Regions from separate parts of the Aminobacter sp. MET-1 genome, predicted to be linked through region 2. Evidence: predicted binding sites of a transcription regulator. Region 2 holds the regulator's gene; each other region holds the start of a gene.
What was found. Region 2 encodes LexA, which represses DNA repair genes until DNA is damaged. Its sites were predicted from a motif close to TGTTCNNNNTGTGTTCNG; they were not measured.
Positions count from the first base shown of each region.

Region 1: the regulator LexA is predicted to act here: its motif matches at 1,260-1,277, upstream of parE (DNA topoisomerase IV subunit B).
Region 3: the regulator LexA is predicted to act here: its motif matches at 1,732-1,749, upstream of recA (recombinase RecA).

Region 1 covers NZ_JAMSHL010000002.1:393,206-396,485, reverse strand. The annotation lists gene NDO48_RS04585 (sensor domain-containing diguanylate cyclase) at 1-1,086, opposite strand, end outside; gene parE (DNA topoisomerase IV subunit B) at 1,345-3,280, shown strand, end outside.
Region 2 covers NZ_JAMSHL010000005.1:330,954-334,233, reverse strand. The annotation lists gene glp (gephyrin-like molybdotransferase Glp) at 1-807, shown strand, start outside; gene lexA (transcriptional repressor LexA) at 915-1,631, shown strand; gene NDO48_RS10290 (ComEC/Rec2 family competence protein) at 1,806-3,280, opposite strand, start outside.
Region 3 covers NZ_JAMSHL010000002.1:123,279-126,558, forward strand. The annotation lists gene NDO48_RS03165 (pseudouridine-5'-phosphate glycosidase) at 1-632, opposite strand, end outside; gene NDO48_RS03170 (carbohydrate kinase family protein) at 653-1,591, opposite strand; gene recA (recombinase RecA) at 1,874-2,962, shown strand; gene alaS (alanine--tRNA ligase) at 3,223-3,280, shown strand, end outside.

The DNA.
Region 1 (3,280 bases), on a different contig from region 2:
GTAGAGCGCCGCGTCTGCGCCAAGCAGCATCTGCTCAACCGTCCGCATCTCGCCGTCGCCGAAACAGACGCCGACGCTGACCGTGCTGCGGAGCGGGCCGAGCTTGGTGCCGACGACCTCTGCGCCGAAGGACGCGCCGACCTTGCGGAGGATTTCGTAGGCCTCCAGCGCGCTCATTCCGGACATGACGATCGCGAACTCCTCGCCACCAAGCCTGAAGACCTCGACGTCGTCATTCGCGTAGCGCCTGACGACATCGGCGAAACGCTGCAAAACCCGGTCGCCCACGGCATGGCCGAAAACATCATTGGTGCGCTTGAAGTGGTCGAGGTCGACCATGGCCAGCGCCATGTGCTGCCCAAAGCTGGTGTCACCATGCAGCGAATTGAGTGCCCGGCGGTTCATCAACCCCGTCAGCGGATCGGTTAGCGTTTCCTCGGTCAGCCTGCTCTGGGTGCGCAGATGATGGAAAGAGATCGTGAGTGCCCCAAGGGCCGTCATGCAGGCGACGACGACGACAGTGTTCACGTCCTCGGCCCAGTTATGAGGCACGCTGCCAAGTGTCCATTGCTTCTGCTGGATGATGACGAAGGCACACAGTGCGAAGGATATGGCGCTGCTGCCGGTGAGCAGCGACACCGGCGCGAGCACGCGGCGGTCGACATCCTTGCAGGTCCAGAATGCGGTCGCCGTCATGATCAGGATACCAGTGACCGCCGAATAGGCGATGATAAAGCCGATGCCATCAAGGCCGAACGCTGTCGCCACGACCGTCAGCGCGATGATCGCAGCGATCGGCAGCGCCGCGGGTTTCGACCAGCCGCGCTCGATGTATTGGTCGGCGGCAGCGAAGACGACAAAGAAGCCGGCGACGAGCAACGCCAGCATTGCCGGCCCGAGCCAGGGTGAGGCATCGCGTCCGTAAAGCCAAAAGGCGATGACATGGGTGACGAGAAGTAGTATTCCGACCGCCATCGTGAGAACGAAACGGGACTGACGCGCCGTCAGCCAGATCGCGACGAGCGTTCCGCTCAGACACGCACCGGACAGGGCCGTGGCGAGCAACAAGGAACCGAAGTCAAGCACGGGGGCGCGGCCTTCCTGATGTCCGAATGTTCGGGCAGCAGTTATTGGGCAATACAGGTTAGCCGCAACCTTACAAACCCGCTTCCGTCGCCGCCCAACCGCGGCGATTTCGGATAGCGTTTACGAATGGTTGCACCCTCACGGCCAATTCGGGCATATCGAACGGGCCGGGGACGAACAGATCAGGAACTATTGCCAGACCGTCAAAACTGGCAAACTCGACCAAGTGATTCGCAGCTCGGAAAAATCGTATTGAGCATGGACGACAACAGCGACCTTTTCGGCAATCTCGGCAATCAGCCCGCACGTCCCGTGTCCCGTCCGGCCGACCCGCTGGTCGCAGCCGCTGCGGCGGCAAAGCGCCCTGCTCCGGTCAAGGATGCCAGCGACAGCTACAGCGCGGCCGACATCGAGGTTCTCGAAGGGCTGGAGCCGGTGCGTCGCCGTCCGGGCATGTATATCGGCGGCACCGACGAAAAGGCGCTGCACCATCTTTTCGCTGAGGTCATCGACAACTCGATGGACGAGGCCGTGGCCGGCCACGCGACCTTCATTGAGGTCGAGCTCGACGCCGAGGGCTTTCTCACGGTCACCGACAACGGCCGCGGCATCCCCGTCGATCCGCATCCGAAGTTCAAGGACAAGTCGGCGCTCGAGGTCATCATGACCACGCTGCATGCCGGCGGCAAGTTCGATTCCAAGGTCTACGAAACCTCGGGCGGTCTGCACGGCGTCGGCGTCTCCGTGGTCAACGCGCTGTCCGACCAACTCGAAGTCGAGGTGGCGCGCAACCGCAAACTGTTCCGTCAGCGTTTTTCGCGCGGCGTCCCGCAGGGCGGATTGGAAAGTCTCGGCGACGTCCAAAACAGGCGCGGCACCAAAGTACGCTTCCACCCCGATCCCGACATTTTCGGCAAGGGTGCGCATTTCGAGCCGGCCCGCATCTGCAAGATGGCCCGCTCCAAGGCCTATCTGTTCGGTGGCGTCGAAATCCGCTGGAGCTGCGATCCGGCACTCATCAAGGAAAAGGACGAAACGCCGACCAAAGCGGTGTTCCATTTCCCCGGTGGCCTCGGCGACTATCTCAAGGCTTCTCTCGGCAACGAGATGCAGGTCACGCGCGAGATCTTCGCGGGCAAGAGCGACAAGCAGAGCGGCCACGGTTCGGTCGAATGGGCCGTCACCTGGTTTGGCGGCGACGGTTTCGTCAATTCCTACTGCAACACCATCCCGACCGGCGACGGCGGCACCCATGAGATGGGCTTCCGCAACGTGCTGACGCGCGGCCTGCGCGCCTATGCCGACCTCGTTGGCAACAAGCGCGCCTCGATCGTCACCAGTGAAGACGTGATGATCTCGGCGGCCGGCATGCTGTCGGTGTTCATCCGCGAGCCTGAGTTCGTCGGCCAGACCAAGGACAAGCTGGCGACAGTCGAGGCCATGCGCATCGTCGAGACAGCGCTCCGCGATCCGTTCGACCACTGGCTTGCCGACAATCCCCAGGAAGCCTCGAAGCTGCTCGACTGGGTGATCGCGCGCGCCGACGAGCGCGTGCGCCGCCGCCAGGAAAAGGAAGTGTCGCGCAAGAGCGCCGTGCGCAAGCTGCGCCTGCCCGGCAAGCTGGCCGACTGTACACAGAACGCGGCAGCGGGCGCAGAGCTGTTCATCGTCGAGGGTGACTCGGCAGGCGGATCGGCCAAGCAGGCGCGCGACCGCTCGATGCAGGCGATCCTGCCGCTGCGTGGCAAGATCCTCAACGTCGCCAGCGCCGGCAACGACAAGCTGGCGTCCAACCAGCTGATCGGCGACCTGATCCAGGCGCTCGGCTGCGGCACGCGCTCGAAGTACCGCGAAGAAGACCTGCGCTACGACCGCGTCATCATCATGACCGACGCCGATGTTGACGGCGCCCACATCGCCTCGCTGCTGATCACCTTCTTCTATCAGGAGATGCCCGAGCTGGTCCGTGGCGGACACCTCTATATGGCGGTGCCGCCGCTCTATTCGATCCGCCAGGGCGGCAAGGTGGCTTACGCCCGCGACGACGCCCATAAGGACGAATTGCTGAAGACCGAATTCACCGGGCGCGGCAAGGTCGAGATCGGCCGTTTCAAGGGCCTTGGCGAGATGATGGCCTCGCAGCTCAAGGAAACGACGATGGACCCGAAGAAGCGCACGCTGCTGCAGGTCGAGG
Region 2 (3,280 bases):
CGCCTCAGCGGCCTCGATTTCAGCGAAGGCGACCTCATCCTCGACGCCGGCCGCCTGCTCGATCCGGCAGCCCTCTCGCTGATCGCCTCCGCCAATCACCCCGACGTCCAGGTGGTGCGCGCACCACTGGTCGCGATCATCGCCACCGGCGACGAGCTTCTGCTGCCGGGTAGCACGCCCGGCCCCGACCAGATCATCTCGTCCAACGCCTATGGCGTCGCTGCAATTGCCCGCTCGATCGGCGCTCGTGTGCTCGACCTCGGCATAGCCGCCGACAGCACGGACGCCATCTCGGGGTTGGTCCAGAAAGCACTCGACGCCAAGGCCGATGTCATCGTCACACTGGGCGGTGCGTCCGTCGGCGACCACGACCTAGTGCATCGCGTGTTAACCGGCCTCGGCATGGATCTTTCGTTCTGGAAGATCGCCATGCGCCCCGGCAAACCGCTGATGTTTGGTCGCCTCGGCGCGACGCGCTGCGTCGGCCTGCCCGGCAATCCGGTCGCGAGCCTCATCTGCTCGCACATCTTCCTGAAGCCGCTGCTGGCAAAATTGGGCGGACGCTCTCACGTCGCCGACATCAGGGACGGTGTGCTCGATACGCCGATGCCGGCCAACGATCTGCGTCAGGATTTTGTCCGCGCTGTCGCACGCCAGACCCTTGATGGGCTCGTCGTCACGCCGTTTACGGTGCAGGATTCGTCCATGCTCCGGACGCTGGCCGACGCCAATTGCGCTGTTATCCGCGGCCCCTTTGCGGAACCGGCCGAATCCGGCAGTGCCTGCCGCGTGCTGATGCTGCGCTGAACAATCCCGCCGATAACCTTCACGAAATTTAAACAGTTGCGGAACACAACTGGAACAGATAGTGTTTGTTCCGGGTTTGTTTTTCTCGCGATTCCTTGGGGGCGGCGATGCTGACGCGCAAACAACATGAGCTTCTGCTGTTCATCCATGAGCGGTTGAAGGAGGCGGGCATCCCTCCATCCTTCGATGAAATGAAGGAAGCGCTCGACCTCGCCTCCAAGTCCGGCATCCATCGCCTGATCACCGCACTCGAGGAACGCGGCTTCATCCGCCGCCTGCCCAACAGGGCACGAGCGCTCGAAGTGCTGCGCCTGCCCGACTCGATTGCGCCCGGTCTCAACGCTGCCAGGAAGTTCTCGCCAAGCGTCATCGAAGGGTCGCTTGGCCGCAAGCCCGAGCCGTCGCGCCCGGCCGCTGCAAGCAACGACGACGATGCCGTGTCCGCCATTGCCATTCCAGTCATGGGACGGATCGCTGCGGGTGTGCCGATCGACGCGATCCAGCACCGGACACACACCATTTCGGTGCCGCCAGACATGATCATGGGCGGCGAGCACTATGCGCTTGAGGTCAAAGGCGACTCGATGATCGAGGCCGGCATTTTCGACGGCGACACTGTCATCATCCGGAATGCCAGTACCGCGAGCCCCGGCGAGATCGTCGTGGCCCTCGTCGACGACGAGGAGGCGACGCTGAAACGTTTCCGCCGCAAGGGCGCCTCGATCGCTCTGGAGGCAGCCAATCCCGCCTATGAGACCCGCATCTTCGGGCCAGACAGGGTCAAGGTGCAGGGCAAGCTCGTCGGGCTGATCCGCCGCTACTAGGGCAACTCCCAGAAGACGAAGCGTTTTCCGTCTCAAGTTGTGTAAGAGCAAAGACATTGAGCGTGGCCGCAATCCGAGGAGAGCGGAAATGGCGATGGTAGTCTTGAGATGCTTCGAGGCCGTATAGACCGCAGTTTCGAGCTTGCCGCATATGGCACGCTTGCCTGCGGTGGGCTATTCGGTCGTCGCGTTGTCTGGCTGTTTTCTCACCGCCTCTTGGCGATTGGGTGCAAGTCCCCTCGCCTCGCGGGAAAATTGGCGGTGCGCATGCCATGGCCGGTAGGGCTCGGTGATGGCATATTCGACCGATAGCACCGACGCGCCGCCCGCCACGACTGGCGTCAGATAGACCGCGGCGCTGCCCAGACGCGCCAGATCGCGCTTGGTCACTACGGTTGCGACCTGCCCGCCACAGACATCTCCAGCAGTCGCATCGTCGATGACGACGAGTGCAGCCGTTCGGCAGACTTGCCACGCCGCAGCAGCATTGGACGCGTGGACAACCGTCGCGCCGGATTGATGTCGAAGCGTGCACAAACCCGCGGAGCAGTGGAAGGCACTTGCGCCGGCGACGGTTTTGACGGCGTCCTCAGCTGGCGCAAGGCCTTTGGCCCGACCATTCGCAGGAAGGCTCTGCGGCGCGGCCCCAAAGCGTGGGCCATCGGCAGCCGGAGCTGCGGTCCCTCTGGTCTTCTCTGCATCCTGCGACGGCTTGCTAAGCTCTTCCACCGCCAACGCCCGCATCCAGTTGTCTGACGTGAACTGGTTTGGCCTTGGCCTGTTGACCGCGAGCTTGCCATCGTCGGTGGCGACGCCGACGAGGCGTCCATCTTCGGCCACGAGCACATCCGGCGACGGCGCGACGCCGATGACGAGCACGCCGGCCACGACGAATGGCACTGCGGCAAGGCGCAGCCAGGTCGTCGCCGTCGCAGCGACGACAAGGGCTATTGTCACCAGCACGACCGACCAGGTCGATACCAGCCCGACGGCGTCCAGCGGCGAGCGGTCGGAAATCCATTCGGCCATGGCGATCATGACGCGCAAACCGGCGCCCATGACATCGAGGAACGGCCCATCCAGTCCGAAGGGCATGGCTAGGCTGGCGAACACCGCGAACGGCATCACCAGCACCGATACGACAGGCATGACCGCCAGATTGGCGACGAGGCTGAGCGGCGACACACGCTGGAAATGCCAGGCGCCGAACACTGCCGTGGCGACACCGGCGATGATGGAGGTAGCGACAAGGCCGACTGTGGCGTTGCGCCCCCAGTGCCAGGCACGCGACCACAATGTCATCTCGCCAACAGGCTGTGCCTGCTCCTCACGGCGCTCGGACCACCAGCCATAGGCCCCGACGAGTGCTGCGGTGGCGGCAAACGACATCTGGAAGCTCGGACCGACCACCTCATGCGGCGACACCAGAATGACGATGATGGCGGAAATGGCGAGATTGCGCATCGTCAGCGCAGCACGATCAAACAGCACCGCAGTCAACATCACGGCCAGCATGACGAAGCTGCGCTGGGCCGCCACCTCTCCGCCCGAGATGAACAGATAGGCGGCAATGCCGACCAGGGCGACGACGGCGGCGTATTTCTTGACGGGATGCCGCGATGCGAAATCCGGGAAGGCGGCAAAGCCAA
Region 3 (3,280 bases), on a different contig from region 2:
TCGGGCGCATCGAGGCGCAGCGGCGCGGCAAAAGGCGACTTGCGCGACCAGAATGCCGGCACGATGTCGGAGCCGTAGGCGACAACAGGCACACCGCGTGTTTCCAGCACTTCGAGCGTCTTTTCGATGTCGAGGATGGCCTTGGCGCCGGCAGACACCACAATCACGGGCGTGCGCGCCAGCTCGTCCAGGTCGGCCGAGATGTCGAAGCTCTTCTCTGCGCCCTTGTGCACGCCGCCGATGCCGCCTGTCGCGAACACCTTGATGCCGGTGAGATGGGCCGCGATCATCGTCGCTGCCACCGTGGTTCCGCCGGTGCGACCTTCGGCGACCGCATAGGCGATGTCGGCGCGCGACAGTTTCATCGCGCCGCCGGTCATGGCAAGCGATTCGCGCTCGCCGTCCGACAGGCCGATCTTGATGCGGCCGTTGATGACGGCGATCGTCGCGGGAACCGCGCCTTCGTCCGAGATGATCTTCTCGACATTCGCCGCCATCGCCGAGTTGTCGGGATAGGGCATGCCGTGGGTGATGATGGTGCTCTCGAGCGCGACCACGGGCTTGCCGGCGGCAAGGGCAGCGGCAACAGGCGCGTGGACGTCGATGAAGGGGCGGGCGGTTTCGGGTGTCATCTTGATCTCCATGGGCGGCCTCATGCCATTTCCTTGGCTTGCGGCACAAGGGCCAGCATCTCTGCGAAGGCCTGTTGGTCGAGTTCCGGTACTGCGGAAGCGGTCTCGATGGCGAGCACGGCGGCTGCAATGCCTTCGCGCAGCGCGCGCTCCAGCGTAAGCCCGCGCATCAGCGCTGCGGTCGTGGCGCCTGCCAGCGCGTCGCCCGCACCTGTCACGTCGACAATCCGGCGCGGGGCGGGGGGCGCAACCTCGATCAACCCTGACGTGTCATAGGCGAAGACTCCGCTGCCACCGGCCGTGACGACGCCGCGCTTGAGCCCGGCGGCCCGCAGTCCACGCATGAATTCGGCCGGCGAGGAATCGGTGGTGGTGCCTGCCAGCACCCCCGCCTCGCGCCGGTTCATGTAGAGGCAGGAGAGCTTGCCGAGGATCGGCACCAACCGCACCGCCTTGGCCGGCGAAATGGCAATCGCAAACAGCGGCCTGTCGGCAATCTCTCCAAGCTTGGTCAGTGCCGCTTCGGGCAGGTTGGCGTCGCACAGAACTGCGTCTGCCGCTGTTATCGCCTCGCGTGCCTTGGCGCGCCGCATCTGCTTGGCGAAGGCGAGTTCATAGAGCCCCATGTCAGCCAATGCCGCCACCACGTCGCCGTCGCGGTCGAGCAGCGCCGTGTAGCTCGGCGTCGCCCTGTCCAGGAACACAACCGACAGGTCCTCGATGCCGTTCGCTGCGATCTCGGAGGCCACTGCTTCGCCTGCAGCGTCGCCGCCGCGCACTGACATCAGCGCACCGCGCGCGCCCCGACGAACTGCACCGCGCAGCGCGTTGAAGGCGCCGCCGCCGACCTCTTCGCTCATCGCGCCGGGGATCGAGGCGCCCGGCACGAAGGGCGCCGTCATGCGTCCCCTGCGGTCGACATGCGCGCCGCCGATGGCGAGGATCCTGGGTGATGTCATCAATGATATGTCCGGCCGGATTTCGAAGCGGCGAACTTAGTGCGCCGGGAGGTTGGCAGCAACCACGGCGAATCGCCTTCGCGGCCATTTGCTGGAGTTTGTCGCTTCGCTCGCATGCGACATCGGATCACGCATGTGTGTGAAACGAAAAAAGAACACCAGGCTGAATTGCGTTTTGTTTCAATCGGTTGGGTGCTCTTGCCAAATAAGAACAAAACAGATACAAATTTATATCGGTACCGGATCTGCCGGCCTTCATTGACGACCACGGGGTGATGTATCATGGCTCAGAATTCATTGCGGCTCGTAGAGGATAATTCGGTGGACAAATCTAAGGCTCTGGACGCGGCGCTGTCGCAGATCGAACGCGCCTTCGGCAAGGGCTCGATCATGCGCCTGGGTGCCAATGAGCAGGTTGTCGAGATCGGCACGGTCTCCACCGGCTCGCTCGGCCTCGACATCGCGCTTGGCGTCGGCGGCCTGCCGCGCGGACGTATCATCGAGATCTATGGGCCGGAAAGCTCGGGTAAGACGACGCTTGCCTTGCACACGATCGCCGAGGCCCAGAAGAAAGGTGGCATCTGCGCCTTCGTCGACGCCGAACATGCGCTCGATCCAGTCTATGCCCGCAAGCTTGGGGTCGATCTCGAAAACCTGCTGATCTCGCAGCCCGACACCGGCGAACAGGCACTCGAAATCTGCGACACGCTGGTGCGCTCGGGCGCCATCGACGTGCTGGTCGTCGACTCCGTCGCCGCACTTACCCCGCGCGCTGAAATCGAAGGCGAGATGGGTGAGTCGCTGCCGGGCCTCCAGGCCCGCCTGATGAGCCAGGCGCTGCGCAAGCTGACCGCCTCGATCTCGCGTTCCAACACCATGGTCATCTTCATCAACCAGATCCGCATGAAGATCGGCGTCATGTATGGTTCGCCTGAGACGACGACGGGCGGCAACGCGCTCAAGTTCTACGCCTCGGTCCGCCTGGATATTCGCCGCATCGGCTCGGTCAAGGACCGCGACGAGGTCGTCGGCAACCAGACCCGCGTCAAGGTGGTCAAGAACAAGCTGGCCCCACCCTTCAAGCAGGTCGAGTTCGACATCATGTATGGCGAAGGCGTCTCCAAGACCGGCGAGCTCGTCGACCTCGGCGTGAAGGCTGGTGTGGTCGAGAAGTCAGGTGCCTGGTTCTCCTACAATTCCCAGCGTCTGGGCCAGGGGCGCGAGAACGCCAAGCTGTTCCTGCGCAACAATCCCGAAGCTGCGCGCGAGATCGAGACGGTACTCAGGCAGAATGCCGGGCTGATCGCCGAAAAGTTCCTTGAGAACGGCTCGCGTGAGGATGATGGCGAGGATGAAGCCAGCGCCATGTGATTTGGCCCTGTGTCCGGTTGGCGGTTCTGTCGCTCGGCGCAGCTAAACGTTCAGCTCTTGTTCGAAACCGCCGGCCTTAGCGCCGGCGGTTTTCGTTTGTGGCAGCGACGGCCGCTTTGGCCTGTAATCTTGGCGGATATCAGCGCCTTTGCGGCGGCGGGGTTTCTGGACAGGGTCAAGGTGGGCAGCTAAAAGGCCAGTTCGAAATCCCGCCGGCAAAAGGCGGACATCTGTTCTGCTCGGCGACCAAAGGCGACAACATGAGTGGCGTGAACGAGATCCGGTCGACATTCCTCGACTACTTCAAGAAGAATGGGC